One region of the Methylobacterium sp. 77 genome, then DNA from elsewhere that is predicted to be linked to it. Evidence: predicted binding sites of a transcription regulator. Region 1 holds the regulator's gene; each other region holds the start of a gene.
The links. The regulator LexA, encoded in region 1, represses DNA repair genes until DNA is damaged. The targets are predictions, from matches to a motif close to TGTTCNNNNTGTGTTCNG.

Region 2: parE (DNA topoisomerase IV subunit B) is a predicted target of LexA. The motif match lies at 1,599-1,616, and genes of this name have one in related genera.
Region 3: ruvC (crossover junction endodeoxyribonuclease RuvC) is a predicted target of LexA. The motif match lies at 1,193-1,210, and genes of this name have one in related genera.

What each region holds. Positions count from the first base shown of each region.
Region 1 covers NZ_KB910516.1:2,524,890-2,535,223, forward strand. Annotated here, with positions in the region: gene A3OK_RS0111970 (HlyD family type I secretion periplasmic adaptor subunit) at 1-710, shown strand, start outside; gene A3OK_RS24005 (hypothetical protein) at 735-989, shown strand; gene A3OK_RS24010 (hypothetical protein) at 1,372-1,587, shown strand; gene A3OK_RS0111975 (helix-turn-helix transcriptional regulator) at 1,785-2,177, shown strand; gene lexA (transcriptional repressor LexA) at 3,084-3,821, shown strand; gene A3OK_RS0111990 (ComEC/Rec2 family competence protein) at 3,815-6,088, opposite strand; gene gltX (glutamate--tRNA ligase) at 6,296-7,723, shown strand; gene gltA (citrate synthase) at 7,953-9,242, shown strand; gene rpsD (30S ribosomal protein S4) at 9,444-10,061, opposite strand; gene murI (glutamate racemase) at 10,267-10,334, opposite strand, start outside.
Region 2 covers NZ_KB910516.1:1,029,847-1,040,180, reverse strand. Annotated here, with positions in the region: gene parE (DNA topoisomerase IV subunit B) at 1-1,585, opposite strand, end outside; gene A3OK_RS0104820 (PhoX family phosphatase) at 1,723-3,711, opposite strand; gene A3OK_RS0104815 (hypothetical protein) at 3,848-4,045, shown strand; partial or broken gene bchE (magnesium-protoporphyrin IX monomethyl ester anaerobic oxidative cyclase) at 3,978-5,585, opposite strand; gene A3OK_RS0104805 (di-trans,poly-cis-decaprenylcistransferase) at 5,613-6,323, opposite strand; gene A3OK_RS0104800 (transcriptional regulator) at 6,362-6,742, opposite strand; gene A3OK_RS0104795 (hypothetical protein) at 6,735-7,346, opposite strand; gene A3OK_RS0104790 (aspartate/glutamate racemase family protein) at 7,446-8,174, opposite strand; gene A3OK_RS0104785 (NCS1 family nucleobase:cation symporter-1) at 8,192-9,694, opposite strand; gene A3OK_RS0104780 (DEAD/DEAH box helicase) at 9,998-10,334, shown strand, end outside.
Region 3 covers NZ_KB910516.1:4,348,791-4,359,124, forward strand. Annotated here, with positions in the region: gene A3OK_RS0120580 (methyl-accepting chemotaxis protein) at 1-436, opposite strand, end outside; gene A3OK_RS23165 (hypothetical protein) at 452-754, opposite strand; gene ruvC (crossover junction endodeoxyribonuclease RuvC) at 1,285-1,848, shown strand; gene A3OK_RS0120595 (YceI family protein) at 1,940-2,557, opposite strand; gene ruvA (Holliday junction branch migration protein RuvA) at 2,637-3,254, shown strand; gene A3OK_RS0120605 ((2Fe-2S)-binding protein) at 3,428-3,709, shown strand; gene bfr (bacterioferritin) at 3,772-4,269, shown strand; gene A3OK_RS0120615 (Uma2 family endonuclease) at 4,303-4,887, opposite strand; gene ruvB (Holliday junction branch migration DNA helicase RuvB) at 5,089-6,132, shown strand; gene A3OK_RS0120625 (metallophosphoesterase) at 6,289-7,233, shown strand; gene A3OK_RS0120630 (metallophosphoesterase) at 7,230-8,204, shown strand; gene ybgC (tol-pal system-associated acyl-CoA thioesterase) at 8,201-8,641, shown strand; gene tolQ (protein TolQ) at 8,944-9,660, shown strand; gene A3OK_RS0120645 (biopolymer transporter ExbD) at 9,695-10,138, shown strand; gene tolA (cell envelope integrity protein TolA) at 10,153-10,334, shown strand, end outside.

The DNA of each region.
Region 1 (10,334 bases):
TTTACGCCAAGAACCTTGTGCCCCTGCCGAGGGTGACCGCTCTGGAGCGAGACGGCGCCCGCCTGCAGGGTGAGCGCGGGCAGATTATCGCTTCCACCGCGTCGGCAAAAGGAAAGATTACCGAGACTGAACTACAAATCCTTCAGGTCGATCAGGATATGCGGTCTGAGACTGGAAAGGAACTCGCCGATATTCGTGGGCGTTGGTCAGAGTACGATGAGAAACGGATTGCAGCCGAGGATCAACTTAAGAGAATCGATATGCGCGCGCCTCAGAGCGGGACGGTTCATCAAATGACGGTGCACACGATCGGCGGCCTCGTCGATCCGCGGGAGCCCGCCATGCTGATCGTCCCGGATGCCGACAAGCTGACCGTCGAGGTAAAGATCCAGCCGCAGGACATCGACAACGTTCGCGTCGGCCAACGTGCCGTTCTGCGCTTTCCTGCCTTCAACCAGCGCACGACGCCGGAGATTGATGGCGAGGTCAATCGCTTATCCGCTGATGTGACCCAGGATGCGAAGACAGGTGTCAGTTACTACACGGCCCGTATTCGCCTGTCCGAAGAGCAGATCGGTCGCCTGGGCAAAGTTCAGCTCGTTCCGGGAATGCCTGTCGAATCCTTCATGCAACTCGGGGACCGCTCCGTGCTCTCATATCTTATCAAGCCTCTCTCCGATCAAATCTCGAAAGCCTGGCGAGAGAAGTAAATCTTCCCACATGGAACATGAAAAATGGATAATATAACCAAACCCATAATAATGGCAGCCATTGCATTTGGCTCTGTTTTCTATATGAGCGGGAATTTGAATATATCTATCGCTTCAGCTTTTGTTCCGCTCATTCTAAGCATGATGGGGGTCGTCCAATCTCTTGGCTATGCCTTCAGCGCCATTTGTCTGATTTTGTCCGTCTTTTGGTTCGCCTCGCCCGAAGAGACGCGGGAGAAAGTCAGGTCAGAGGTCGAGCGAATTGCTTTGAAATCTTGAGAGATGATTTGTTTCTAGCGATTTCGAGCTGTTACCGCGGTGTCGTTTAATGCCTGGGACTGTAGACAATTAAAGATGAGCGTTCAAAAGGGATAGAGACATGACAGTATATATATATCTGGCAGGGCTAATCTCGGGCTTAGCTTTTATGTTCGGACCTTGGGTCGGAGCAGCCGTCATAATTTCGATCGCTCTTATCGGAATGGGTTTTAATAAGATGCGGTCGTTTGTGGCAAATATGTCGATCGACTAGCGCCTAACTCAGCAAATCGGTCGTCTTCGATGCACAAATATTCCATCGAATGGAGATCTCGCTTTTTTGAGACTAGCAACAATATTTGTCTAAAAATATCCAGAAGTAATTTGTCGAGGGTAGAGCAACATGGCGGATGCGGCGTCAGATCGTAAAATTCAAGAGGCCTATAAAAAGACGAACGCCATCTGGTCGGCCTTACAAAAAGAATACATTGGGCAGATCACGTATTATACTGAAAAGGTCAACAACTCCGTCGATGAAGTCGCCAAAAACAAAAATAGAACGAAGCTGATGTATGCGCGGATATGCTCCGAGCATTGCTGGAGCAACATTCGCGGATAGCACGTCCTGGATGTCGCAGCGGTAGCATATCAAAACAACATCCGTGCTCATTAAAGCGTCTTTTGATGCAAATGACGCTTCCATATTGCCTAAAAGTTTTCTAATAACAGAGGCAGCGTCTCATCACAAATGTTCTCGATTTTGAACTTGTGCCCGTAATCTATGTTAGTTTTTATTTATGTGGATAGAGGCTAGTTGTGGCTCTCCGAATCACCTCTGACATCGATCGAGAAGTTGGCGCTCGTCTTGCTGCACTGCGCAAAGCTAGAGGGATGTCACAGACGGCTTTGGGCACCGCTGTCGGCATCACATTCCAACAAATTCAAAAGTATGAGAAGGGGACGAACCGCATCGGTAGCAGTCGTCTGCAACAATTAGCAGATACGCTTAAAGTCCCGGTCTCCGCCCTTTTCGGCGAGCAAGAACCTGACGAGCAGATCGAGATCTTCCGTTTCTTAGCCGAGCCGGGCGCTATTGAGATCCTGCGTTCCTATGCTTCGATCGATGACGATCAATATAAGCGCGCGGTATTGTCCATCGTTCGAAGCATCGCTCGGATCAGCGTGAAGCCTCCACTGCAAAGCGCTTGAGGCTTGGCGGATTTGCGCTGAGGTTCGTCAGGTACGGCGCTGAGAGACTACTATTGCCCTACTGGCAATCCATCTACTAGCGCGCATCTGACCCTGCCCCAGTTACGCGGCGATCTCGAGGCCGTTTGATTTTGACGGGGAAGGGGTTTGTCTGCAGTGACGGGACGTGAGTACTAAGCTCAACGTGAAGATCCAGACGATGTATCTGGTCGCGAGCAGTGTTCACGCCGTGATTCTTACGGTGTCGCTAGAAACGCACTTCTATCAAGGGAAACCTCCCGTCTCTCAGCAGAGATGCAACGTTATGGCTGCCGTCTCTTACGGCGCCGTCCACAAGATCGCCTGCTTGTCCATGCGCGACCACAGGTAGGCAGAATTGGCCTCGGCTGCTCTAACGATCGCGACCCGGCCGCAACGGCTGGCTACCGGCTCTTTCTGCCATTTACATCGCGGAAGCCCGAGCGGCACTGAGACCTATGGCAGGCAGTGCAGGGACGTATAGGCCAAAACCAGCCATCATTGGAATGCGCGGTTGTCACCGCAGCCCCCGTGAGAAGCCTCTTTATGGTCCGAATTGAAGTGACGGCAACATGCCGGGTTAACTTGGTCGCGTTGACCTGCTCAGCCAGTTGGGCGGAGTAACCGTCACTTCGGCGGCCCGGAGGGATCTGGCATGCTTCCTCTCTCACCCCGCCGCCCGAACCACGACCATCTCGGCCGCTGTCAGGCCGGAGTTCCGCTCGATCGACTGTTCTGATTCCCCGGACCACCTCTCACCTTCGACCACCGCCCCAAAGCTAAGTTAACGGAACCCTTGCAGAACACTTGCGGAACGTCTACCGTGTTCGTGTTTTGTTTCGATGGGCGTTAGCCGCGGCCGTTGGCTTCAGTGGAAGAGTGATCAGTATGTTGACGCGTAAGCAGCTGGAACTTCTCCAATTCATCCAGCAACGGATGCAGGAGAGCGGCGTTCCGCCTTCGTTCGATGAGATGAAGGACGCGCTCGATCTGAAGTCGAAATCCGGCATCCACCGGCTGATCACGGCGTTGGAAGAGCGTGGCTTTCTGCGGCGGCTGCCGAACCGGGCCAGGGCCATTGAGGTGATCCGGTTGCCGGAGAGCATGACCAGCGCTCCCGCTCAACGTCCCGTCCAGACGGGCGAGGTTCGCCGCTTCACACCGAGCGTGGTGGAAGGGGGCCGGTCCAAGGCGGCGCCGCCGATGCGCCAGCCGATGGCGCAGGCGCAGGATGAGAGCGGACGGGCGATCACGATCCCGGTCATGGGTCGCATCGCGGCCGGTACACCGATCTCGGCGATTCAGAACCAGAGCCATTCGGTGACGCTGTCACCCGATTTTCTGTCCGGCGGCGAGCATTACGCCCTGGAGGTCCGCGGCGATTCGATGATCGAGGCGGGTATCCTCGACGGCGATCTGGTGGTCATCAAGAAGCAGGACACCGCCAATACCGGCGATATCGTCGTCGCCCTGATCGATGACGAGGAAGCGACGCTCAAGCGCCTGCGTCGCCGCGGTTCCTCTATCGCTCTGGAGGCCGCGAACCCTGCCTACGAAACCCGGGTTCTGGGTCCCGACCGCGTTCAGATCCAGGGCCGCCTCGTCAGTCTGGTGCGTCGCTACTGAAGCCGATCCGGGAGCGGATCCGCCGGCGGCTCGCTCTCGTCCTCCTCGGATGGGATTGAAGGTTTCGGAAGGTCCACCGGCTTTGACATCGTCGAGGGCGTCGAGGGCGGGTCCGCGACGGCCTGTCGCCAGGGCGGGGCGGAACCGGGTTCGCGGGCCGATGTCGCGACCGGGCCATCCGGCTCGAAGCGCAGAGCCGTCGCCCCTCGCGCAGCCAGGAACGCTCTGTCGATGACGAGGCTCGCCCGGCAGCCCGGCGGCGCGTCCCGGCGGGCGATGATGACGGTGGCGCGCGCGCAATCCTCCGCGAAGGCCCGTTTGTCCTTGACCAGGGCGACGACACGACCGGGCTCCACGGAGATGGTGCAGCCGACGGCATCGCATCGGCTCGCCGTCGAGGCGGTCACGTCGCGGGCTTTGCGGGAATCACCATCCGCCTTGAGCCATTGCTCCAGCACGAAATCCGGTGGCTTGCCGAGGATCGTCAGGCGGCCGTCCCGATCGCGCAATGCGGCACCCGCCCCCTCGCGATCGACGTAGAGATCGTAGCGTTGCGGCGTCGCGGCGAGCAGGAGGCCGAAAGCTGCCGGAGCGAGACCGATCCAGCGCAGGCGCGAGACGGGAAGCGTCAGCAGCAGCAGGGCGACGGCGAGCAGGCACAGCGCCGCGCTGCCGAAGGCCGGGACGACGAGCGTGGCGTGGCCGAACCCGCTGATCCACCCGGAGATCGTCAGCATCCCGCGCACCGCGAGCCCCATCAGCCACCAGACCGGCTGATCGAGCGCGAAGGGATAGGCGAGGATGCCGAGGACCGCGGCCGGCATCACCGCGAGGGAGACGAGGGGAAGGGTCAGGGCATTGCCGACGATGCCGAAGGGCTGGACGGTCTGGAAATGGTAGGTGGCGAAGGGAGCGGTCGCGATCTGGGCGACAAGGGTCGTCGCCAATGTGCCGGTGATCGCGACGATGACGAAGCGGAATGCGCGGCCGAACGGGCCGCTTCCTTCTCGTTGCGGCATCACGCGGTTGAGAGCCCCTGCGCAGGCGATGAGGCCGGCGACCGCGCCGAAGGACATCTGGAAGCTCGGACCGAGAAGCCCGTCCGGCTCGCGCGCCAGCGCGATCAATGCGGCGAGCGCGAGGTTCCGCATGCTGAGGGCCGGGCGATCCACCAGGATCGCGCCGAGCATCACCAGGGTCATGATCAGTGAGCGTTCGGCGGCGATGTCCCAGCCCGAGAAGACGCAATAGGCGGTGACGCCGACCATGGCGAAGCCGGCGGCGATCTTCTTGATCGGCCAGCGCAAGGCCAGGCCGGGCACGAGGGCGAGGAGCGCGCGCACGAGCCAGAACACCACGCCGGCGGCGAGCACCATGTGGAGCCCCGAGATCGAGACCACGTGGTAGATGCCGGCCGCGCGCAGGATCTCGTTGGTCTCCGCATTGATGAGGCCGCGCTTGCCGGTCACCAGGGCGGCGGCGACCGCGCCGGCCTGACCGCCATTGGCGTCGGTGATGCGCCGCGTCAGGGCATTGCGCGCGTCGTCCACCGCGGCCGCGAGGGAGACGGTCCAGGGGAGCGGTGTCGGAGGAGGCTTCACCTCGATCTTGCCGACGAGGGAGCCGACGGCGCCGATCCCGCGAAAATAGGCGTCGCGCGCGAAGTCGTAACCGCCGGGCCGCGCTGCCTCGGGCGGGGGAAGCAGCCGTGCGGTCGCCGAGATGAAATCACCCGGCTTCAGCGCCAATGCCTTCTTGTAGGAGACGCGGACGCGGGTCGGCCGGCGATCGGGCGGGAGAGTGCCGAAACTCTCCACGAGGACGATCAGGCGCGCGCCGACCTCACGCTCGTCGAGGGCTTCCACGAGGCCGGTGAGGGGCGCGATGGTGGTCCGGGCGAGGACCGGAGCCGCCACGAGCTGCAGACGCAGCACCGTGGCCGAGAAGCCGAAGAAAGACGCGGCGAGCCCCAGCACCAGAGCGAGGGCAATTGGTCTGGCGCCGAGGAAGGGGATCGCGGCCGCGAGGACCGACGCGACGAGGAGAGGTGCCGCCAATGACGGCTGCCCGCTCGTCGCCGTGAGGCAGACGAGGATGCCGATGCCGAACGCGACAGCCAGCCAGGGGAACAGCCGCCGTTGTTCGGATTCCTGGCGGAGTCCGTCGAGGCACCAGTCCTTCGCCGTCTCGATCAGGAACGACGGCGATCGCCACCGGCTCCAGGAGGCGATAGCGGCGCCCGTCGCTCGCGCGCTGGCCTGCGCCATCCTCCGGTGCGCCCTCCCTCAGATTGACGAGGTTCGACCGACGCGAGGGGATCGTCGCGCCGGCGATCACCTCGCTGCCCCCCGGATCGTCACCTGATCGCCGGATCGGCAAGACGGTTTCTTAACGTCACCGCAAACGCATGCTACATGCGCCGATCCGGGCCGGTCGATCCGCCCCCCACCTTCACGCACAAGTTTAGCCGCCCGATGTCGTCACCCGTCGTCACGCGTTTCGCCCCCTCCCCCACGGGGTACCTGCATATCGGGGGAGCGCGCACGGCGCTCTTCAACTGGCTCTACGCCCGCCATTTCGGCGGCCGTATGCTTCTTCGCATCGAGGATACCGACCGCGAGCGCTCGACCCAGGGCGCCATCGACGCGATCCTCGATGGTCTGCGCTGGCTCGGCCTCGAATGGGACGGCGACGTCGTCTACCAGTTCGCCCGCGCGGCGCGGCACCGGGAGATCGCCGAGAGCCTGCTCGCCTCGGGCAACGCCTATCATTGCTACGCCACGCCGGACGAGCTCACCGCCATGCGGGAGGCCGCGCGCGCCGAGGGTCGCCCCATGCGCTACGACGGCCGCTGGCGCGATCGTGATCCCGCCGAGGCGCCGGCCGGGGTGAAGCCCGTGATCCGCCTGCGAGCCCCGCTGGAGGGGGAGACGGTGGTCGAGGACCAGGTGCAGGGCCGCGTCACCTGGGCCAACAAGGATCTCGACGATCTCGTCCTGCTGCGCTCGGACGGCAATCCGACCTATATGCTCGCCGTCGTCGTCGACGACCACGACATGGGCGTCACCCACGTGATCCGTGGCGACGACCACCTTACCAATGCCGCCCGCCAGCGCCAGATCTACGACGCGCTCGGCTGGTCGGCGCCGATCATGGCGCATATCCCGCTGATCCACGGCGCCGATGGCGCCAAGCTGTCGAAGCGCCACGGTGCCCTCGGCGTCGACGCCTATCGCGATCTCGGCTACTTGCCGGCGGCGTTGCGTAACTACCTCGTCCGCCTCGGCTGGAGCCATGGCGACCAGGAGGTCTTCTCCACGGAGGAGATGATCGCGGCGTTCGACCTGACATCGATCGGCCGCTCCGCCGCCCGGTTCGACTTCGCGAAGCTCGAGAACCTCAACGGACTCTATATCCGTGGTGCGGACGATACCGTGCTGATCGATGCGATCGAGACGATCCTGCCGGTGCTCGCCGCCGATCGCGGAATGCCGCATGCCCTGTCTCCCGACCTGCGCGAGAAACTCGGCGCGGCGATGCCCGGCCTGAAGGAGCGCGCCAAGACTTTGGTCGAGCTTCTCGACAGCGCCTATTACCTCACCGCCTCGCGCCCCCTCGGCCTCGACGAGAAGGCGAAGACGCTCCTGAGCGAGGAGGCTCGTCAGCGTCTCGCCGCGATCCTGCCGGCCCTCGCCGATCTGCCGGAATGGAATGCGGCCTCCACCGAGGGTGCGGTGCGCCGCTTCGCCGAGGAGAACGCGCTCAAGCTCGGCCTGATCGCCCAGCCCCTGCGGGCCGCGTTGACCGGCCGCGCGACGTCCCCGCCGGTCTTCGACGTCATGGCCGTGCTCGGTCGCGACGAGTGTCTCGGCCGCCTCGGAGATCAGGTCTCGGCGGGCTGATCGTCATCCTGCGGCGGGTGACAGATCGGCCCGGTTTTCGCTTGAGCCAGCCGGTGGCGAGGGGCATCGGTTGATGGCGGTCGGCCGATCCGCTAACGCGATAGATGTGTGAGCACTTGCAGCATAAATCTGCCGGTGCGCCCTGGGCCGAAGTGGCGATTTTCACCACGCGGGCCGGTGCTACCCTCTGCCAAGGTCTGCCTTCCGCCAAGAAAGGGTCCATGTCTCCATGAGCGCCTCCAGCACGATCTCCGTGGGCGACAACCAAGTCGATCTGCCGATCAAGACCGGCACGATCGGACCTGACGTCATCGACATCGGCAAGCTCCACGCCAAGACCGGCATGTTCACCTTCGATCCGGGCTTCACCTCTACCGCGTCCTGCGAATCGAAGATCACCTATATCGACGGCGACGCCGGCATCCTGCTCTATCGCGGCTACCCGATCGACCAGATCGCCGAGCAGGGCGACTTCCTCGAGACCTGCTACCTGATGCTGTTCGGCGAATTGCCGACCCCCGCCCAGAAGGCGGATTTCGACTACCGGGTCACGCGCCACACCATGGTGCACGACCAGATGAACCGCTTCTTCCAGGGGTTCCGCCGCGACGCCCACCCGATGGCGATCATGGTCGCCTGCGTCGGCGCGCTGTCGGCCTTCTATCACGACTCGACCGACATCTCGGACGACAAGCAGCGGATGATCGCCAGCTTGCGCATGATCGCCAAGATGCCGACGCTGGCCGCGATGGCCTACAAGTATTCCATCGGCCAGCCGTTCGTGTACCCTAAGAACGACCTCGACTACACATCGAACTTCCTGCGGATGTGCTTCGCGGTGCCGTGCGAGGAGTTCGTGGTCAACCCGATCTACGCGCGTGCGCTGGACCGGATCTTCATCCTGCATGCCGACCATGAACAGAACGCCTCGACCTCCACCGTGCGTCTCGCCGGCTCGTCGGGCGCCAACCCCTTCGCTTGCGTCGCCGCCGGCATCGCCTGTCTGTGGGGGCCCGCGCATGGCGGCGCCAACGAGGCGGCGCTGAAGATGCTGGAAGAGATCGGCACGCCGGAAAACGTGGCGAAATACGTCGCCAAGGCCAAGGACAAGAACGACCCGTTCCGTCTCATGGGCTTCGGCCACCGCGTCTATAAGAACTACGATCCGCGCGCCCGCATCATGCAGAAGACCACGCATGAGGTTCTCGCGCAGCTCGGCATCAAGGACGATCCGCTGCTCGAAGTCGCGGTACAGCTCGAGCAGATCGCCCTCAAGGACGAGTATTTCATCGAGAAGAAACTCTACCCGAACATCGATTTCTATTCGGGCATCACCCTCAAGGCGATGGGCTTCCCGACCTCGATGTTCACGGTGCTGTTCGCGCTCGCTCGCACCGTCGGCTGGATCGCCCAATGGGCCGAGATGATCGAGGATCCCTCGCAGAAGATCGGCCGCCCGCGCCAACTCTATATCGGGCCGGACAAGCGCGACTACGTGCCCATCGGCAATCGCGGCTGACGCCGTGAGCGACCCTCTCCCCTTGGCGGGAGAGGGTGCGACCCGTCGGGACAAGCGGCTGTCCGTCCGCCCCCTCCCCCCGGCAGGGAGATACGCACGCCAGATGCTTGAAACGTCGGCAGACGATCCGGGTCGTCGCTCCCAACAAAAAAGGCCGCCCTCTCGGGCGGCCTTTCTCGTCTCGGCGATGCCCCGGAGGGATCAGCGCGAATAGAATTCGATGACGAGGTTCGGTTCCATCTGGACCGGGTAGGGAACCTCGCTGAGGCTCGGCACGCGGGTGACGCGAGCCGTCATCTTGGCGTGATCCACCTCGATGTAGTCGGGCACGTCGCGCTCGGGCAGCTGCGAAGCGACGACGACGATCTCGAGCTGCTTCGAGGAATCCTTCACCTCGATCACGTCGCCCGGCTTCACGAGGAAGCTGGCGATGTTCACGCGGCGACCGTTCACCTTGACGTGGCCATGGTTCACGAACTGACGGGCAGCGAAGGGGGTCGGCACGAACTTGGCGCGATACACGACCGCGTCGAGGCGACGCTCCAGCAGGCCGACGAGGTTCTCGCTCGAATCGCCGCGGAGACGGATCGCCTCGGCGTAGTAACGGCGGAACTGCTTCTCGGTGATGTTGGCGTAGTAGCCCTTGAGCTTCTGCTTGGCGCGCAGCTGCGTGCCGAAGTCGGACATCTTGCCCTTGCGGCGCTGGCCATGCTGGCCGGGGCCGTATTCGCGGCGATTGACGGGGCTCTTCGGGCGGCCCCAGATGTTCTGGCCCATACGGCGATCGAGCTTGTGCTTCGCCTGAATACGTTTTGACATCGCGGTTCCTCTCAGCGAGTGAGATTGGTCGAGGAACGCGCCCTCCTCTTTCCGAACCGGCCGGGGGCCGAAGTGGAACGACAGAGCGGACATTGCCGCTCACGGGTGCGCTTGAAAAAGCTGCGGGGCCCCTCTCGGAGCCCCGTAACTGTCGCGGTGCATAGGCGAGAGATGCCCGCAGGTCAATGCCGAGACGGCAATGGATCTATTGCAGCACGAGCGGCATCGCCTCCACCGCGACGTCGCCGACGCCGCGCGCGTCGAGGGAGCGAC
Region 2 (10,334 bases), 1.5 Mb from region 1:
TCAGATCGGAAATGAGCTGGTTGGCGCCCATCTTGTCCCGGCTCGCCGAGGCGACGTTGAGGATCTTTCCACGCAGCGGAAGAATGGCCTGGCTGGCGCGATCGCGCGCCTGCTTGGCCGATCCGCCGGCGGAATCGCCCTCGACGATGAAGATCTCGGAGCCTGCCGTTCCGGCCTTGGAACAGTCGGCGAGCTTGCCCGGAAGCCGCAGCTTGCGCGTGGCGGACTTGCGCGCGACCTCTTTCTCCTGGCGCCGGCGGACCCGCTCCTCGGCCCGGTCGATCACCCAGTCGAGGAGCTTGTTGGCCTGGGCCGGGGAGGCGGCGAGCCAATGGTCGAACGCGTCGCGGATCGCCGTCTCGACGATGCGCGACGCTTCCACCGTGGCGAGCTTGTCCTTGGTCTGGCCCTGGAATTCCGGCTCGCGGATGAAGACCGAGAGCATCGAGGCGCAGGTGGCCATGACGTCGTCGGTGGTGACGGAGGTCATGCGCTTGGCTTGGCCGACGCGCTCGGCATGTTCGCGCAAGGCCCGCAGTAGAGCGACGCGCAGGCCGCTCTCGTGGGTGCCGCCCTCGGCGGTGGGAATGGTGTTGCAGTAGGAGTGCGAGACCCCGTCCTCCACCACCATCCAGGCGACGGCCCATTCGAGGGAGCCGTGCCCGCCGGTTTTCGTGATCTTGCCCGAGAAGACCGCGTCCGTGACGAGTTCCTTGCCCTCAAGATCACGGGCGAGATAGTCGCGCAGGCCGCCGGGGAAGCGGTGCACGGTCTCGGCCGGCACGTCGGTCATGCCCTCGATCAGGGACGGCGCGCAGCGCCAGCGAATTTCGACACCGCCGAACAGGTAGGCCTTGGAACGGGCCATCTTGAACAGCCGGCGCGGATCGAACTTCAGTGCCCCGAAGATTTCCGAATCGGGATGGAAGCGCACCCGCGTGCCGCGCCGGTTCTGCACCCGGCCGACCTCCACGAGTGGCCCCTGCGCATGGCCGCGTGAAAAGGTCTGGCGGTAGAGCATCTGGCCGCGGGCGACCTCGACTTCGAGGATGTCCGAAAGGGCGTTGACCACCGAGATGCCGACGCCATGCAGGCCGCCCGATGTCTCGTAGACCTTCGAGTCGAACTTGCCGCCCGCATGGAGGGTGGTCATGATGACTTCGAGGGCGGATTTGCCGGGGAATTTCGGGTGCGGGTCCACCGGGATGCCGCGCCCGTTATCGGTGATCACGAGGTGACCGGTCGCTTCCAGTTCCACCTCGATGTAGCTGGCATGGCCCGCCACCGCCTCATCCATCGAGTTGTCGACCACCTCGGCGAAGAGATGGTGCAGGGCGCGTTCGTCGGTGCCGCCGATATACATGCCCGGCCGCCGCCGGACCGGCTCGAGGCCTTCCAGCACCTCGATCGACGAGGCATCGTAGCCGGCCTCGGCGGATTCGACGGGGAGCTTGTCGAGGGGGGCGCGGGTGGCGGAAGACGCTTTCGCGCCCCGCACGGGCGCCTGACCACCTGCGAACAGGTCGCTCGGCCGGCCGCCGGCTGGGGCCGCAACGGCCTGGCGTGAGGTCTCGCGCTGTGTCATCGATCAACCATACAGGAACGAAACGGAAACGTGAAGCGTCGCCGCCCTCGCGGACCGCGTCCTCCCCGTGTTCCTGCACAGCTTGCGCCGATTCCGTTAACGCTGTGTCGTCGGGGTATCGGAGTCGCCTCCGCCCCTCAGGTCCCGACCCGTCCGCCCCCGCGCTTGGTGATGGCGACGATGGCGGGACGGGGCGGCATCGATTCGTCGAAATCCGGCCAGCGGGTGGAGGGGGCCTCGAAGGTGGCGGGCAAGGCTTTCGGATCCTCCTCGTCGGCCTCGCCGGGATGCTGGACGGCGACGAAGAACGTGGTGTCGTCGGGACTGAAATAGGGGCCGCACATCTCGGCGCCGTTCGGCACCCGGAAGAAGTGCTTGGCCGTACCCCGCCCCGGCCCTTGCGTCTCGATCGCCCAGATGCCGTCATTCCGGCCCGTCTTCGAGGGCGAATTCCCGTCGGTGGCGACCCAGAGGCGGCCCTGGCCGTCGATCGAGCAATTGTCCGGCATGCCGAACCAACCGTCCTTCGTCGTCGCCGAGGAGAAGGTGGCGCCGACCGCGGCGATGGAGGGATCGCCGCACCTGACCAGGATCTCCCAGCCGAAGCCCAGGGCCGCGTGGTCCCCATCATCCGGTGTCAGTTCGACGATGTGGCCGAAGCGGTTGTCGGGGCGCGGGTTGGCGGCGTTCACATCGTCCGCTTTACGCTTCACGTTGTTGGTGAGCATGACGTAGACCTTGCCGGTCTTCGGGTTGGCCTCGACATCCTCCGGCCGGTCCATCTTGGTGGCACCGAGGAGGTCGGCGGCGCGACGAGCCTCGATGACGACGTCCGCCTGGGAGCCGAACCCGTTCGCCGGCGTCAATGGGCCTCGCCCGAAGACCAGGGGCATCCACGCGCCGCGCCCATCCGCATCGAACCTCGCCACATGCAGCGTGCCGGAATCGAGGATGTCTCGGTTGGCGCTCCGGTCGGCGACGTTCACCGCCGCATCCGTCACGAACTTGTAAACGTAGTCGAAGCGCTCGTCGTCGCCCTGGTAGACGACGTAAGCCCCGCCCTTCGCGACGATGCCGGCGGCACCCTCGTGCTTGAACCGGCCCATCGCCGTGCGTTTCGTTGGGACGGAGGCCGGATCGAACGGGTCGATCTCCACCACCCAGCCGAAGCGGTTGGGCTCGTTCGGCTCCTTGGAGAGGTCGAAGCGCTCGTGGAAGCGACCCCAGGCATAGGCGTTGCCGGGCAGGCCGAGGCGTTTGTGGTTGCGCGCCTCGGCCGAATCCTCGGCGAGAACACCGGAGAAGTAGTAGTTGATGTTTTCCTCGCAGGTGAGCCACGTCCCCCAGGGCGTGGTGCCGCCGGCGCAGTTGTTGATCATCCCCTTCACCGCCCGGCCCGACGGATCGGCCGACGTCTTCAGCCGGTCGGAGCCTGCGGCGGGGCCTGACAAGGCCATCGGCGTCTCGGCGGTGATGCGGCGGGCGTATCGGGAATCCGGCATCACGGCCCATTTGCCGTCCGTGCGTTTCACCTCGATCACCGAACCGCCATGGGCGGCCATCTCGATGTCGACGAGGTCGCGGTTCATGCCCTTGAAGGCGACGGTCTTGATGTCCTGGCGGCCGAGGCCGGGGAACATCAGCTCTTCATTGGTGTATTCGTGGTTGACCACGAGAAGGCCGTGCGCGGCCGGGTCGTCGGCGCCGGGCATCGGGAAGTAGCCGACGAAGTCGTTGTTGTAGCCGAATTGCCGGGCCTGTGCGGCCGCCGACTGGTTCCGTGGATCGAAGGCGGGCGCGCCGGGCAGGACCGGATCGCCCCAGCGGATCAGGATGTCGGCATCGTGCCCGTCGGCGACGTGGTGATGCACATCGGAGCCCGCTTCGATCTCCGTGAACGGAAACGCCGGCGCCTCCGTCCGAGCCGTCGCGGCCGGGCTGGCGGCGAGTGCCCGAGGCGTCACCACCGCCGCGATGGCGCCGACCCCGAGGAGGCCTCGCAACAGGTCGCGCCGGTCGAACCGGGCAGCGACCACGTCCCCGAAAGTGGCGTTGCGGCTGGTATTGGAGCCGGCATCCTCGCCGTCTTCAGCGGCCTGCGAACGGGTGCGCAGCGGCTCGGTCATCGTCAACTCGTTCTCCGTGGAAGCGGTCGAGGAAGCGTAGGGCGCGGACATGGCGGGTGGATGACGCCAGCAGTCCGGAACCAATCATGATCATGTGCGTTTTCACACCCAATAAGGATGCGATTGGGAGATCGACATGGCGCCGTCCGCAGCTCTGAGCATGGTGCGTCACGACGATCTGATCCGCGCGTCCCAGGCCGCGGGCCATGCCTTTTCCCTGATCGACGATGGCCAGGATGACGGCCCGGCCGCATCGTCCAGGTTGATTACCCTCTCGGCCATCTCGCTCGCTGGGTTCGTCGCAAGCTGCGGAATGTTCCTCGTCTTCGTGTGAGGCTACCCATCACGCCGCGTCGGCGCTTCTGTCCGGCAGTCCGTTCCGGACGGGTCGCCGACATTGATTCCTCCTCGTTCTCCTGAGGTTGGCCCCAGAATTCAGCGACGCTAGGCCCGTTGCTGGTCAAGGGGTCGCGGAGAAAGTTCACGATTCAATAGGGCCATACCCTGCGGCCCATCCGCGTGTACCAGCGCATCGCATGGCGTAGCCCGGCGTCGGGATGGAACAACACCCGCGCCATGGCGCGCGGGCGCGCCTGGACCGCCACCTCGATCAGCTTGAACCACAACAACACCCGCCATGGCGCCATGTGCCGGGTCGCCAGGACCTGATGCTTGTAGTCCCAGCGACGGCGATCGGTCTGGATCACCCTCCGTTCGGCGGCGAGGCCGAAATACGGCGTCCAGCGGTGGGGCGTCACGTAGAGCATCTGGATCTGGTCGGGATCGTAGGAAAGGAGCTGGCGCAGGCCGCGCCAATAATCCCGATCGGTCTCCTCCTCGAACCCGACGACCCAGGTCGCCATGGAGAGAATGCCGTGCTGCCGCAGAAGGCGGATCGCCTCGCGGTCCGTGGTGGTGGTGCCGCCTTTCTTGATGCGGGCGAGCGTCGCCTCGTCGGTGCTTTCCAGTCCGAGGAGGAAGCGCGCCCAGCCGGCTCGTTTGTAGAGGTGCAGGATGTCGGCATCGCGCACGATGTCGTCGGCTCGGGTCGAACCGACCAGGATGAGGCCGACATCCTCCGCGATCAGCGCTTCGAGGAAGATCCGCCACGCCTTCTTCGAGACGGTGGGGTTCTCGTCGGCGAAATTGATGACCCGCACGCCGTGCTCGCGGTGAAGCCGGGCGAGTTCCTTGGCGAAACGCTCGGGGTCGCGGTGTCGCCAGCGGGTCCAGAAGCCGCGCTGGCCGCAATAATTGCAGAGATGCGGGCAGCCGCGGGAGAATTGCACGACGACCGCCCGTAATCCGCCCCAGTAGCTGTAGCGGGCGTGGTCGATCAGCTCCCAGCCGACGCGGTAGGCGTCGAGGTCGCGGATCACGGGGGCGGCTTGAGTGGCATGAGGCCCGTCGCCGCTGCGAAAGGCGATGCCTGGCACGGCCGCGAGGGGGCTTCGTGTAGAGAGGGCGGCCATCAGCCGACGCGCCGTCTCCTCGCCCTCCCCGCGCACGATGGCGGTGACGTAGGGTTCGTCGTGGAGAATCTCGCGCCAATGATAGGTCGGGAACACCCCACCGTAGATGATGGCGAGACCCGGTCGCGCTCTCGCCAGGCGCGAGGCGATGTCGGTGATGACTGGATGGCCCGAGGTCGAGCCGGAATGCCCGAACAGCACGGCATCGGGGCGGAGGGCCAGAGCCTCCGCGACGAGCGCGCCCGGTTCCATGGGGCCGAACTCGCCATCGATCAGGTGCACCTCGTGTCCATCGTCGATGAGCGGGCCGCCGACGGCGAGAAGTCCCAGCGGCGGCAGATGGTCGTCGGGAATCCGGCTGCCGATGGCCGGGTGGGGCACGTTGACGAGGACGATGCGCATGGCTTTCCCTCCCGTGTCACCAGTGATTCAGGCGGCGGCTGACGTGGCGCCGAGCCCCCCGAAGCGGCGGTCGCGGCGCTGGAAGGCGGCGCGCGCCTCGGCGAGGTCGGCGGCGTCGAAATCCGGCCAGTGCCGCTCGGTGAAGTGGAGTTCGGCATAGGCGCTCTCCCAGAGCAGGAAGTCCGAGAGGCGCTGCTCGCCGCTGGTGCGGATCACGAGGTCGACGTCGGGCACGCATGCGTCGCCCGTCACCAGGGCCGAGAAGGCCTCGCGGCCGATGTCTTTCCTGCCGGCGCCGGCGAGCGCGGCGGCGAGAATGGCGTCGCGGGCGGAGTAGTCGATGGCGACCCGCAGGTGCAGCGCCCTCCCCGTCACTGTGGCGGCTTCCACGCGGGCGATGTCGGCGGCCAGGCCCTCCGGCAGGCGGTCGCGCCGGCCGATCACGCTGAGGCGCACGCCGTTCTCGATCAGGCGGGCAATCTCGTTACGCAGGTAGAGGCGGAGTAGCCCCATCAGCGCGGAGACCTCCGTTTCCGGTCGCTTCCAGTTGTCGCAGGAGAAGGCGTAGAGGGTGAGGGTCCCGACTCCCTGTTTCGGCGCCGCCTCCACGACCCGGCGGATCGCCTCGACGCCGGCCTTGTGACCGAGCGCGCGCGGAAGGCCGCGTGCGGTCGCCCAGCGCCCGTTGCCATCCATGATGATCCCGATGTGCAAGCCGGGCGTGCGTTCACTTTGCATTACAAAGCTCCTTGGCAAAAAAAGACGGTTCTCGGGCGTCAGGCCGGACGGGCGACGAGGGGGAGACCGGCGGTCTCGGCGGCTTTGGCCGCGTCCCGCACCACCTGTTCGAGGATGGCGAGATAATCGAGAAAGCGCTGCCGTCCGGCCGGCGTCAGATGGCAGGTGGTCAGCGGGCGGGCGCTTCCAAGACCGTTGGCGAGCCCGGTGCCATGGCCTTTGCGGATATCGACGAGGCCCGCTTCCTGCAGCACCTGAAGATGGCGGCTGAGGTTGCCGTCGGTGAGACCGCAGAGCTGCTTGAGGTCGCCGAAGGCGAGGCCCTTGGGCGCCGCCATCAGCGAGGTGAGGAGGCCGAGGCGGGCCTTCTCGTGGATCACACGGTCGAGGCCGTCATAGGCGAAGGGTGCGTCAGACATCGTTCTCCTCCCGGGCACGGTAGAGGATCACGGCCATGAGGAGCTGGCCGATGGCGAAGGGCAGGCCCATGGTCCAAGGCGAGAGGGCGTGGTCGGCACTTGCCAGCATCAGAACGGCGAGGCCGGCCACCATGTACCAGGCGCCGGGAAGCGCGACGCCCCTGGGCAGCGATCGAACCGAGGCGAAGAGCCCCAGGCTCACCAGCACCTGCCACAGGCCGGGCAGCATCCAGAGGTTCTCCGGTGAGACCCGCACCAGCACCAGGGCGAGGAGCGCGCCGGCCGCTCCCGCCGGCAGGAACTGCTCCGCCGCGTTGATGATCATCGTATCGGCCAGGCCCGCATGGTCGCGCCGCGAGCGGGCCCGCATCTCGGCCCCGATGAGGCCGGCCGACATCAGGGCGGCGGCGATCCATCCGGCGAGGAACACCAGCGGCTGGCCGGTCGGGTCGTCGAGCCAGACATGCTGGGCGAGGGCGGTGCCAAGGGCGAGGACACCCGTCGCGGCGATGGCGGACGGCCCGAACCCGCAGAAAGCGTTGCCACGGGCGAGCTGGGTTCGGATCGCCACGATATCGGCGAGGGCCTTGTCGAGATCGGACATCCGATGCTCCCGGATCAACTTTGTATCGCAAAGTAAGCCGATCCGGCGAACCTTCGCAAGTGCCTTTCGGCACGAAGGCTCGCGGAGCCCGGCTTTCCGTCACTCCTGCGCGAGACGCTCGGTCAAGGCCGGCGACAGGCCGATGCTTTCGAGGGACGGTGCGGGCCGGCCCGGGGGCAATCCGCAGATCGCGGCGGCGATGACCGCCCGGGTGCCCACTTCCACCGAGCACAGGACGGGCACGGGCACCTGCGGCTGGATGCGCTCGGCGAGACCTGCGAGCGCCGCGCCGCCGAGGATCACCACATCCGCCCCATCACGGGTCGCGCAGGCGGTGCAGGCGGCGGCGAGGTCGGAGAGCGCCGCATCGGGGTCGCGCGCGATGCGGTCTCCGGTGGGGGCGATGGTGCGGATGGCGGCGAGCTTGTCGGAGAGGCCGAGCCCGGCCACGAATTCCTCCAGCATCGGTCCCCACAGGGCGCCCCCGGTGACGATGGCGAAGCGCCCTCCCCGCGCAGTTGCGGCGAGGCACGACGCTTCCGCCATTCCCACCACCGGCAAGGGCGAGATCTCGCGCAACGCGCCGAGCCCCGGATCGCCGAAACAGGCGAGGTAGACCGCGTCGCAGCCTTCCGCATGCTCGGCCAGCGCATCGAGGGCGGCATGGGCCGCGATCGCCGAAGCCGCACGGCTGGCGATGTAGCGGGCGCCGAACCGTCCGGTGACCGGAACGATCTCGGCGGTGTCTCCCGCCACCCGGCGCACATGCGCGGTGACGAGACCGGTGACGGACTCGGTCGTGTTGGGGTTGATCAGCAGGATGCGCAACGGGACACGATCTCCGGTCAGGCCTTGGCCGTGACCGGCGTCTTACGCATCAGGACGAGATATATCGAGAAGCCCAAGGCCACGCCGATGAACCAGCTGAAATTCGCGAGACTCCCCAAAGCGGGGATGACGGCGCACAGCGCCGGCACCAATGCCGACGGGATGACGCTCATCACCGCGGCGCGGTTATAGCCGCCATCGTACCAGTACGTGCCGGTCGGGCTCATCGTGTAGAGGTCGTCGACCACCACGTGCTGCTTCCTGACGATGAAGAAGTCGGCGATCAGGATGCCGAAGAGCGGGCCGATGAACGCGCCGAGGATGTCGAGCGTGTAATGGATCACCGCCGGGTTGTTGTAGAGATTCCACGGGGTGATGAAGATCGAGCCCACGGCCGCGATCATGCCGCCCATGCGCCAGCTGATGTGCTGTGGCGCCACGTTCGAGAAATCGAAGGCGGGCGAAACGAAATTCGCCACGATGTTGATGCCGATCGTCGCCGTCATGAAGGTGAAGGCGCCGAGCACCACGGCGTAGGTGTTGTCGATCTTGCTCACGGTCTCCACCGGATCGATGATGAGGTGGCCGAAGACCGGCAGTGTCGACGAGGTCGTGATCACGGTCAGAAGCGAGAAGCCGATGAAGTTCACCGGCAGGCCCCAGAAATTACCGGACTTCACAGCCGGGAACGATCGACCGTAGCGCGAGAAGTCGCCGAAATTCAGCATCGGTCCGGAGAAGTAGGACACGACCAGGGCGACCGCGTTGATCATCACCGGCAGGGCGTCCCAGCCCTGGTACTTCACCTCGCCGAGGGTGAGTCCGACATTGGCGACGCCCGCCTTGGCGACGAGATAGATCGCGAGCGCGATCATCACGACGTAGACGGCGGGCCCGGCCCAGTCGATGAACTTGCGGATCGCCTCCATGCCGCGCCAGAAGACCAGGGCCTGGATCACCCACAGGGTCATGAAGGCGGCCCAGCCGAGGCTGGACAGGCCGGCGAAGCCGAATTGCGTCACATCGGCATAGGGTTTCAGCTCCGGATAGAACCGCAGGGCCACGATCATGAAGGCGCTGGAGGCGAGATAGGTCTGGATGCCGTACCAGGCCACGGCGATGAGGCCGCGGATGATGGCGGGGATGTTGGCGCCCTTCACGCCGAAGGAGGCACGGCAGATCACCGGATAGGGTGTGCCCGTGACCTGGCTCGGCTTGGCTACGAGATTGCAGAAGAACTGCACGATGAGGATGCCGACCAGCAGCGAGATCAGCACCTGCCAGCTCACGAGGCCCAGGGAGAACAGGCTGCCCGCCGTGATGTAGCCGCCGACGCTGTGGACGTCCGACATCCAGAACGCGAAGAAATTGTAGGTGCCCCAGGTCTGGTTCCTGAGAGGGGCCAGATCCTCGTTGGTGAGGCGGTCGTCGTAGCCGGGCTTGATCACCACATCGGCATGGGAGGTCGGAACGGCTCCCCCGGACGCAGCCGGGTCGGCGATCGAGGCACTGTGTGACATCGGCCCGCGTCTCCATGTCGAGAAGACATGCGCCTTCCGATCCGTGCTGGACCAAGCAGGGCATGTGCCATGACGATCCCGTGAAGAGGCCTGTCCGCGCCTCGGCGGCCGTCTCGATCCGCCCGGATAAGCGAGGGTGGCGGCCAAGTGGTCGATTGACAAGACACCTCAAGGCTCTAAGTGTCCGCGCAACGCGTGTGCGCGGCTGGTCGTGTGTTCGAACGGACCTGGAAGCCTAGCCCACGACGATCTTCTCCGCGCGGATCGGTACGAGTTCCCGCGCGCAACGGTTCTCATCAGCATATGTCTTTTGCCGACCTCGGATTGAGCGACAAGGTCCTCCAGGCCGTCACGGCTGCGGGCTACACGGACCCGACGCCGATCCAGGCTCAAGCCATCCCGCACGTTCTGGCGCGCCGCGACGTGCTCGGCATCGCCCAGACCGGGACCGGCAAGACCGCCGCCTTCACCCTTCCGATGCTCACCCTGCTTGAGAACGGGCGGGCGCGCGCCCGCATGCCCCGGACCCTGATCCTCGAGCCGACCCGAGAGCTCGCCGCGCAGGTGGTGGAGAATTTCGACCGCTACGGTGTGAACCACAAGCTCAACGTGGCTCTGATCATCGGCGGCGTCTCCTTCG
Region 3 (10,334 bases), 1.8 Mb from region 1:
GCCCCAGATCCGAGCCGGCGACCTCCCCCGGGAAGACCAGGACCGGCATCGCGAAATCGAGGGCGAGGTGATGGACGGCGGTGGCGCCCGCGCAGGCGATCAGGACGCGCCAGTCGCACCAGGTCACGATCAGGGCCATGCAGGCGAAGAAGTACATGTGCATGTCGATCTGCCAGGCATGTCCGGCGAAGACCGAGACCAGGATGGCCGCCATGCCGATCAGCGCCAGGCTGCTGGCGAGGCGGGTCGCCAGTCCGGTGCGCGACCGCAACCATGTCAGCGTGCTGAGCCCCGCCAGGAACGCCGCGGCAAGGACAGGGGCCATCGGGGCGTTCCCGCTGTACCATGCGCCGAGGGCGATGACCGGGAGATGCAGCCAGAGAAAGGCGATCAGGAACCGGCTGAAGCTCTGCCGGAGGGTCTCGAGATTCGTCATCGGGATCGGAGTCTTTCAGATGCGATTGGCTTGGATGGCGGGGGCTCGGGAAGTGGGAGCGCAGCCGCGCGCTTCGCCGGCAGCGACGACGAGCCATGCGCCTGAGGCGTAGAGGCGGGCGACGAGATCCGGCGGGCCGTCGGTGGCCACGATAATGTTGGTCCATCCGCCCATGCGCAGGATCGACCCGCCGGCCCGAGCGACGAGCGCGACCATGTCGTGACCGGGCGGACCGAGGACCGCTACCGTCCGGGAGGCGGGCAGCGCCAGAAGGCCGAGCGGAACCAATGCGGCCGTGAGCGCGGCCAGTCCCGCCACGAATCCGGCGACACGTCTGTTGAGGGGGCGTCGAGAGCCAGTGAGGGGCACGGGTAATTCAATCCGACTTCAGCCTATGCTTGGGGATTAGGCTGATAGGAGCTAAAAATTCCTTACGTATTTGCATTTATCGAAAAGATCGGCCGGTGTCTTAAGATGAAATATTGCAACTTCTGGGTTTACATTTGATGATTTCAAATATCACTGCAGATATCAAATATGTTTTGTCGACTTTCGATCTGAATTCGATTGGACGTCGCGTCACTCGGGCAGAGTGGATCTAACTAACCGTCGAAGCGCAGACCGGTGGTCCGGCGCAGGGGCTACCATCGAGATCGGTCCCGAGGCGTCGGCGTCCGGAGCGTGTCTTGCCGGTTCCTTGCGGGTGTCTCGCGTGTGGCTTGCTGGCCTTCCGGCGCATGCCTTGGCACAGGACTTCGTTCACGCTATGTCCCGTATGCTGAGATCGGCGCGGTGCTCGCGCCCGGAGCCGTCCGATCCATGAGCGCGCCTGTTATGGTCCTGCCCGCATGACCCCCATCCGCATCCTCGGCATCGATCCCGGCCTTCGCCGCACCGGCTGGGGGCTGATCTCCGTCGTCGGGACCAAGCTGACCTATGTCGATTGCGGGGTGGTGACCTCGGATGGGGATCTGCCGCTGGCCCTGCGCCTGCGGGAATTGCACGAGGGCATCACCCGCGTGGTGTCGGGGTTCGGCCCGGATGAGGTCGCCGTGGAGGAGACCTTCGTCAACAAGGATGCGCAGGCGACGCTGAAGCTCGGCCATGCCCGCGCCATCGCGCTTCTGGTGCCGGCGCTGGCGGGCCTGCCCGTCTCCGAATACGCCGCCAACCTCGTCAAGAAGACCGTCTGCGGCTCGGGCCATGCGGAGAAGGTGCAGATCCAGGCGATGGTGAAGTTCCTGATGCCGAAGGCCGAGTTCAAGACGGCGGATGCCGCCGATGCGCTGGCCATCGCCGTCACCCATGCCAACCATCGCGGGGCGCATGCGCTGAAGAAGCTGCACGCCCCCGTCGCCGGGGTGAGCGGGCTCGCCGCCGCCCGGATCGCGGCGGCCCTGGCGAAGGGGTGAGGGCGTGCCTCCCCCCGCGCCGCGTGCCGGGAGAGGGGAGCCGGATTCGGGAAGACGATCCCGGAGAGAAGACGATCCCGGAGAAGAGGGGCTACTGCGCCTTGAACTCGCCCTCCAGGCGCAGGCTCACCTCGTCGCCCACGGCGGGGAGGAAGGCGGAGACGCCGAAATCCGAGCGCTTGATCACGGTGCGGCCGTCGAACCCGACGGTGTAGCGCTTGTCGATCGGGTTGATGCCGGCCTGGTTGAAAGTGGCGTCGAAGGCCACGGGCTTGGTCACGCCCTTCAGGGTGAGGGTGCCGGAGATGCGGGCCGTGGTCGGGCTCGTGGGCTCCACCAGGGTGGCGGTGAAGGTCGCGGTGGGGAAGGTCGCGGTGTCGAAGAAATCCGGGCCCTGGAGGTGCCGGTTCAGGGCGTCGTTCAGGCCGTTGATGCTGGCCATGCCGATGGTGACGGACAGGCGGCTCCGCGCCGGGGCTTTCGGATCGAGATCGGCCTTGGCCGCGACATCGGTGATCTGGCCGTAATAGGTCGAGTAGCCGAGATGGCTCACCGACCAGGTGATCTTGCCGTGGGCCGGATCGAGCACGTAGGCGCCGGCCCGGACCTGGGTCGGATCGCTCGACGGGCCGCCATCCGGTGGTGTCTCCTGCGCCTGGGCGCAGGTGGAGGCCAGAAGCAGGAGGGCGAGGAGGCGCGTGCGCGTCATGCGGTCTCTTTCTCGAATGGCGGGTCGGACAGGCGGGCCGGTCCCTGATAAGACCCGCCCTCTGATGACGAGATGATGCATGATCGGCAAGCTGAAGGGTGTGGTGGATTCCTACGGAGAGGATTTCGTGATCCTCGACGTGCAGGGCGTCGGCTACGTGGTGCATTGCTCGGCCCGCACCCTGCAGCGGATGCCGGCCGTGGGCGAGGCGGCCTCCCTCGCGATCGAGACCTATGTCCGCGAGGACATGATCCGGCTCTACGGCTTCCGGTCGGATGCCGAGCGCGAGTGGTTCCGCCTGTTGCAGACGGTGCAGGGGGTGGGCTCAAAGGTCGCGCTCGGCCTGCTCTCCGTGCTCGAGCCCGAAGCGCTCGCCACCGCCATCGCGCTCGGTGACAAGACCGCCATCGCCCGCGCGCCCGGCGTCGGCCCGCGCCTCGCCGCCCGCCTCACCGCCGAATTGAAGGACAAGGCGCCGGCCTTCGCCCCCATCGATCCCGCCGTGCTCGCCCTCTCCGGCGCGGTGGAAGACCGCACCGCGCCCCAACCCGCCGCCGACGCGATCTCCGCCCTGGTCAATCTCGGCTACGCCCCGGTCCAGGCCTCCGCCGCCATCGCTGCGGCCATGAAGGGCGCCGGGGAGGGGGCCGAGGCGAAGACCCTGATCCGCCTGGGCCTGCGCGAACTCGCCCGCTGAGCCGCGCCCGCCCGGCTTGCGCAATTCTCCCATGGCAGTTAAGTTGTTGAGAACGCAGTAGATTTTAAAAGTTCTAAAGAGGCACGCAAGTCGATGGTCGCAACGGGAAATCTGCCTCGCGCACGATTCTCTCGATGCCGATCGATCTGCTCCGCCCCGTCCAGCGAGCTGTCATGATCGTCTGTTCCTGTAACGTGTTGTCCGACGGTGCCGTCCGCGATTGCCTGAAGGGCGGGCCCGATTGCCCGCGTACCCCGGCGCAGGTCCATGCCTGCCTCGGTTGCAGTCCGAAATGCGGCCGTTGTGCCCGCACGATCCGCTCGATCATGCAGGCGGCGCTGCAGGGCGCCCTCGAAAATGCCGTTGCGGAGGCAGGCCATGCGTGCGAGGCGGGTTGCGCGAGCGGCTGTAGTTTGGTCAAGTTCCAAACTGCGGAGGAGGGGATCGCCGCCTGAGGGCCTGTGCGAGGCCCCACGCTCCCCTTCGGCTGATCGATAGCCTTACGGGAGTGTGTTTGATGAAGGGTGATGTGAAGGTCGTCGAGTACCTCAACCGAGGGCTCCGTAGCGAGCTGACGGCCGTGAGCCAGTACTGGCTCCATTTCCGCATGCTGAACGATTGGGGCTACATCGATCTCGCCAAGTTCTGGCGCAAGGAATCGATCGAGGAGATGAACCACGCCGACCGGTTCGTCGACCGGATCCTGTTCCTCGACGGGTTCCCGAACCTGCAGGAACTCGACCCGCTGCGGATCGGCCAGAATGTCGAGGAGATCATCGCCTGCGATCTCGCCGCCGAGACCGAGGCGCGCGCGCTCTATCTCGAAGCCGCGCAATACTGCGATTCGATCAACGACCGCGTCTCGAAGATCCTGTTCGAGGAACTCGCCGCCGACGAGGAAGGCCATATCGACTTCCTCGAGACGCAGCAGAACCTGATCGCCCAGGTCGGCCTGCCGCTCTACGCGCAGAAGCATATCGGTGGCCTCGAGGCGATCGCCCCGGAGAAGGACTAGGACGACCGCCGCTGAGCGCCGGTTCGCCGGCGCTCAGCGCGCGATCACCCGGTAATAAATGTCGCGCAGGGGCAAGGCGGCCTGGATCGCCGCGAGGTCGAGGGTCGCATCGAGCCCCTCGAGCACCCTGAACCCCGTCCAGGCTCCGTCGACCCGGTCGAAGACCTCGATATGTGCCCGGTCGCGCGCCACCAGCACGTAATGCTGGAGCGAGCCGAGCTGCTGATAGACGCTCCACTTCTCGAAACGGTCGCGGGCCTCCGTGCCGGGAGACAGGACCTCGAAGAGGACGGTCGGATTGTCCACCGAGGTCGTTCCCGGTTCGAGATCGCCACAGACGACGAGGACATCCGGCAACATCGCGGCGTCGAGCGGCCTGCTCTTCATGTAGAACGTCTCGGTGAAGGTCTGACAGGACGACCCCGCGGCGCGAAATCCGCTCTCCAGGCTGGTGGCGATGTTCTGGACGATCCGCCCATGCTCCCACCGGGCGCCGACCATCATCCGGACGACCCGGCCGCCGATCAGCTCCCAGCGTTCGTTGCTCGGTTTGTCGGCCAGCAGCTCCTCGAAATCGTCGAGCGCCATCATCTCGAAAAGCTGAGACGCGCGGCCCATCGCTGATCCCCTTGCCGGTTATCTCGGCGGCTTCATGCCGCCGACGGCGCAGTGTAGCGCGCGCGGCGGCGTTGTGCGACATCGGGCGAAACGTCCGTCCACCGGAGCAGGCCCCGTGCCGGGCCCCGAGCGAGAGCCCGTGTGAGCAAGCTCCCCAAGTCCGCGAAATCGCCGTCCCCGAAATCGCCGACCCTGCATCCGCTGCCGGACTCGCTGCTGACGCCCGAGCGCCGCCCGGACGATGTCGAGCAGTCGATCCGCCCCTTGAGCCTCGCCGAGTTCATCGGCCAGCGCGCGGCGCGCGCAAACATGCAGATCTTCATCGAATCGGCCAAGAAGACCGGCTCGGCCCTCGATCACGTCCTGTTCGTCGGGCCGCCCGGCCTCGGCAAGACCACCCTGGCGCAGATCGTGGCGCGCGAACTCGGGGTGAACTTCCGCTCCACCTCCGGCCCGGTCATCGCCAAGGCCGGCGATCTCGCGGCCCAGCTCACCAATCTCGAAGAGCGCGACGTGCTCTTCATCGACGAGATCCACCGCCTCAACCCGGCGGTGGAGGAGATCCTCTATCCGGCGATGGAGGATTACCAGCTCGACCTCATCATCGGCGAGGGGCCGGCGGCGCGCTCGGTGAAGATCGAGCTGCCGAAATTCACCCTGGTGGGCGCCACCACCCGCGCGGGCCTGCTCACCACGCCCCTGCGCGACCGGTTCGGCATCCCGATCCGCCTCGAATTCTACGATGTCGACGAGCTCGAACTCATCGTCACGCGCGGGGCGCGGGTGCTCGGCATCGGCATGTCGGCGGAGGGCGCCAACGAGATCGCCAAGCGGGCGCGCGGCACGCCGCGCATCGCCGGCCGGCTGCTGCGTCGGGTGCGCGACTTCGCCATCGTCGCCGATGCCCCCACCGTGACGCGGGCCATCGCCGACCGGGCGCTGCAACTCCTCGACGTGGACCCCGCCGGCCTCGACGTGATGGACCGCAAGTACCTGACGATGATCGCCACCTCCTTCGGCGGCGGTCCGGTCGGCATCGAGACCATCGCGGCCGCGCTCTCCGAGCCGCGCGACGCCATCGAGGACATCATCGAGCCCTTCCTGATCCAGAAGGGTTTCGTCCAGCGCACCCCGCGCGGCCGCATGCTGACGCCGCACGCCTACAAGCATATGGGCTTCGCCGTCCCCCGGCGCGATCCGGCCACGCAGTTCGGGCTGTTCGGGGCGGGAGATCCCGATGAGTGATGAGGGCGGCCACGGTCGGGGCTTCATCGACCGACGAGAACCCGGTCGATCACCTCCCTCCGCGATCCGTCCCCTCAAGGTGGCAGGAAGGTGTCGTGGCCGATTCGTGGCACCGGACTGTGCCGCCGACCCCGTATCGATGGCGGGCAGGTTTCGATGAAGCCTGACGGAGCGACATCCTCGGTCCGGATCACCCGCCGCACCGTCGTGCTCGGCCTCGGTGCCGCTGCCCTCGGCGCCAGCGGCACCGCCGCCTACGGCATCGGCATCGAACCGATGCGCCTCGCCATCACGCGATACCGGATCAGGCCGGGGGCGCCCTGGCCCGAGGGTTTGTCCCTGCGGATCGTGGCGGTCTCGGACGTCCATGCCTGCGATCCGTTCATGACGCCCGAGCATATCCGGCGGATCGTCGAGACGGCCAACGGCCTCGGCGGCGACGTGATCGTCCTGCTCGGCGATTACGTGCGCGGCATGCACGCCTTCACCACCATCGTCGAATCCGCCGATTGGGCCCCGGTCCTCGGCGCCCTGAAGGCCCCGCTCGGCACCTATGCCATCCTCGGCAACCACGATTGGTGGGCCGACCGGGCGGCCTGCGAGCGCGGTCACGGCCCGACCTTCGCCGGAGAGGCGCTGACCCGCGCCGGAATCCGCGTTCTCGAGAACGAGGCGCTGCCATTGCAGGTGAGGGGACACGACGTCTGGCTCGCCGGGCTCGGCGACCAGCTCAGCTTCCAGGGCACGTGGTGGCGCTACGGCTTCAAGCGGATGGGCAGCGACGACCTGCCCGCGACCCTCGCCGCGATCCCGGACGGCGCGCCCGCCATCCTGCTCGCCCACGAGCCGGACATCTTCCCGAAGGTTCCCGCCCGCGTCGCCCTCACCCTGTCGGGCCATACCCATGGCGGACAGGTCAGGCTGTTCGGCTACGCGCCGGTCGTGCCCTCGCGCTACGGACGGCGCTACGCCTACGGCCATGTCCGCGAGCAGACCGATCTCGTCGTCTCCGGCGGCCTCGGCATGAGCGGCCTGCCCGTCCGCCTCGGCATCCCGCCCGAGATCGTCGTGGTCGACCTGTCCTCGGAGCCGGTGGCATGAGCCTCGACGAGGATCGGATCGGCGAGGAGGCGTTGCCCTCCAAGACGCCTGCGGTGAGGATCACGCGCCGGACGGTGCTTGCCGGACTCGGAGGAATCGTCCTCGCGGGCGGCGCGACCTCGGCCTACGGCATCGGCATCGAGCCCATGCGCCTGTCGGTGACGCGCTATGCCATCAGGCCGAAGGGACATTGGCCGGCCGGGCAGACGCTGCGGATCGTGGCGCTCGCCGATATCCATGCCTGCGAGCCCTGGATGAGTGCCGCACGGATCGCCGGCATCGTCGCCACCGCGAACTCTTTGGGCGGCGACGTGATCGTGCTGCTCGGCGACTACGTGACCGGTCAGAATTTCGTCACACGCTATGTCGACGCCGCCGAATGGGCACCCGAACTCGGCCGGCTCAAGGCGCCGCTCGGCACATACGCCATCCTCGGCAATCACGATTGGTGGGAAGACCGCACGGCGCAGAAGCGTGGCTCCGGCCCGACCATCGCCGGCGAAGCCCTGACGCGGGCCGGCATCCGTGTCCTCGACAACGATGCGATTCGCCTGGAACGCGACGACCGGGCGTTCTGGCTCGCGGGGCTCGGCGACCAGCTCGCCCTGCTGCCGACCCGCAAGCGCCATGGCCATCCGCGCATCGGCGTCGACGATCTGGACAAGACCCTCGCCGGGATACCGGACGGTGCGCCGACGATCCTGCTCGCGCACGAGCCCGACATCTTCCCGCAGGTGCCGGCCCATGTGGCGCTGACCCTCTCCGGCCACACCCATGGCGGGCAGGTTCGCCTGTTCGGTTATTCTCCCGTTGTCCCGTCGCGCTACGCCAACCGGTACGCCTACGGCCATGTCCGCGAGCAGGCCGATCTCGTCGTCTCCGGCGGGCTCGGAAACAGCATCGCGCCGGTCCGTTTCGGTGTTCCCCCCGAGATCGTCGTGGTCGACCTGTCCTCGGAAGCCATCGCATGAACCCTGATCGCACGACCTCGCATCGCATCGACATCCGCGTCTATTACGAGGACACGGACTTTTCCGGGTTCGTCTATCACGCCAATTATTTGCGCTACATGGAGCGCGGCCGCACGGAGTTGCTTCGGGCGCTGGCCATGGAACAGGCCGACCTGCAGCGCGATTCCGCGCTGATCTTCGTGGTGCGGCGCATGGTCCTCGACTTCCTGCGGCCGGCGCGGATGGACGATATGCTCTCCATCGTAACGAGGCCGCTCGAATTGCGCGGCGCGTCGATGCCGATGAGCCAGGAAGTGCGGCGCGGAGACGAAATCCTCCTCAAGGCAGAGGTCACCGTGGCGGCGGTGCGGGATGGCCGCGCCGTCCGCCTGCCGGACGCCCTGCGCCGTGCCCTGTCGCAACGTTTCGATGCCGCCGGAGATGCAGCCGCCTCCTGATCGGGCCGCGTCTTTTCCGACAACCGGTTCCCACTTTTCGGAAAAGACGCTCCAGCGCCGCGCCGTGCGGCCCGGCGATTGCCTGGCCATGCCGTCAGCGGGAGGCTGCGGCCTCCGACGCCATGGAATGACGGGCATCCTCACGGTTCATTAACCTTGACGGCGGAGGAAGGTGAGCGGGTTCGTTTTGCGATGCACCCCATACTTTCGACAGATTCACCAGCGATCTGGGGAGCATACCGCCCGGATCAGGTGGAGTGCGGGAGTCGGCCGCCCGGTCGACCCGGGACGAGGACGAACGCATGAATCCCGCCGATGCCATGCAGGCGCTGCCGCCGCCGGACATGAGCCTGTTCAACCTGTTCTGGCATGCCCATTTCGTGGTCAAGCTGGTGATGGTGGGCCTGCTCGGCTGCTCCGTCTGGTGCTGGGCGATCATCGTCGACAAGACGCTGCTGTTCCGCCGCACCAAAACCGAGATGGACGCGTTCGAGGAAGCGTTCTGGTCCGGCCGTTCGCTGGAGGAACTCTACCGCTCGTTCAACGACCGGCCCGCCACCAATCTCGGCGCCCTGTTCGTGGCCGCCATGCGCGAGTGGAAGCGCTCGTTCGAGGGCTCGGGCCGGCAGATCCAGAGCCTGTCCCAGCGCATCGACAAGGTGCTCGACGTGACGATCCAGCGCGAGGTCGAGCGGCTCGAATCGCGTCTCCTGTTCCTCGCCTCCATCGGCTCGGCCGGCCCCTATGTCGGCCTGTTCGGCACGGTCTGGGGCATCATGACCTCGTTCACGGCCATCGCCGCCTCGAAGAACACCTCGCTCGCGGTGGTGGCGCCCGGCATCGCCGAGGCCCTGTTCGCGACGGCCATCGGCCTGTTCGCGGCGATCCCGGCGGTGCTCGCCTACAACAAGCTCCAGTCGAACGTGTCCAAGGCCCAGTCGCGGCTCGAGGGCTTCGCCGACGAGTTCTCCGCCATCCTCTCCCGTCAGATCGACGAGCGCCTGTCGCTCGCCGCCTGATTCCGACCATTTTCAAGAGCATCGAGGCACGATCATGGGCATGGCCCACGGCGCGGCGCAGGGTGGAAGCAGGCGGCGTCGCGCGCGTCGCGGCGGAGCCATCAACGAGATCAATATGACGCCGTTCATCGACGTCGTGCTCGTGCTGCTCATCGTGTTCATGGTGGCCGCGCCGATGATGACGGTGGGCGTGCCCCTCGACCTGCCGCAATCCAAGGCGAGCCCGCTCAATTCCGACAGCACTCCGGTGACGCTCTCGATCCGCCAGACCGGCCAGGTCTTCCTCGGCGAGGCCGAACTCACCGACGACACCATCGTCCCGAAACTCGTGGATACCTCCAAGTCCGGCTTCGAGGAGCGGGTCTTCGTGCGCGGCGACAAGCGCGTCGATTACGGACGCGTGGCCCAGGTGATGGCGATCGTGACGGGCGGCGGCTTCAAGAAGGTCGCCCTCGTCACCGAGCCGGACCAGAAGTAGCGGACGCCGCCACCGTGAAGCTTCCCTCCAAATTCCGCGAACCGGGCGTCTGGATCTCGACCGGCGTCCATGTCGCGGTGCTCACCGTGGCGCTGATGTCGGTGGCCGCTCCCGCCCTGCCGGATGCGCAGGAGGGCGTGCCGGTGGAGGTGATGACCGAGCAGCAATTCTCCGAGCTGACCAAGGGCGAGAAGAA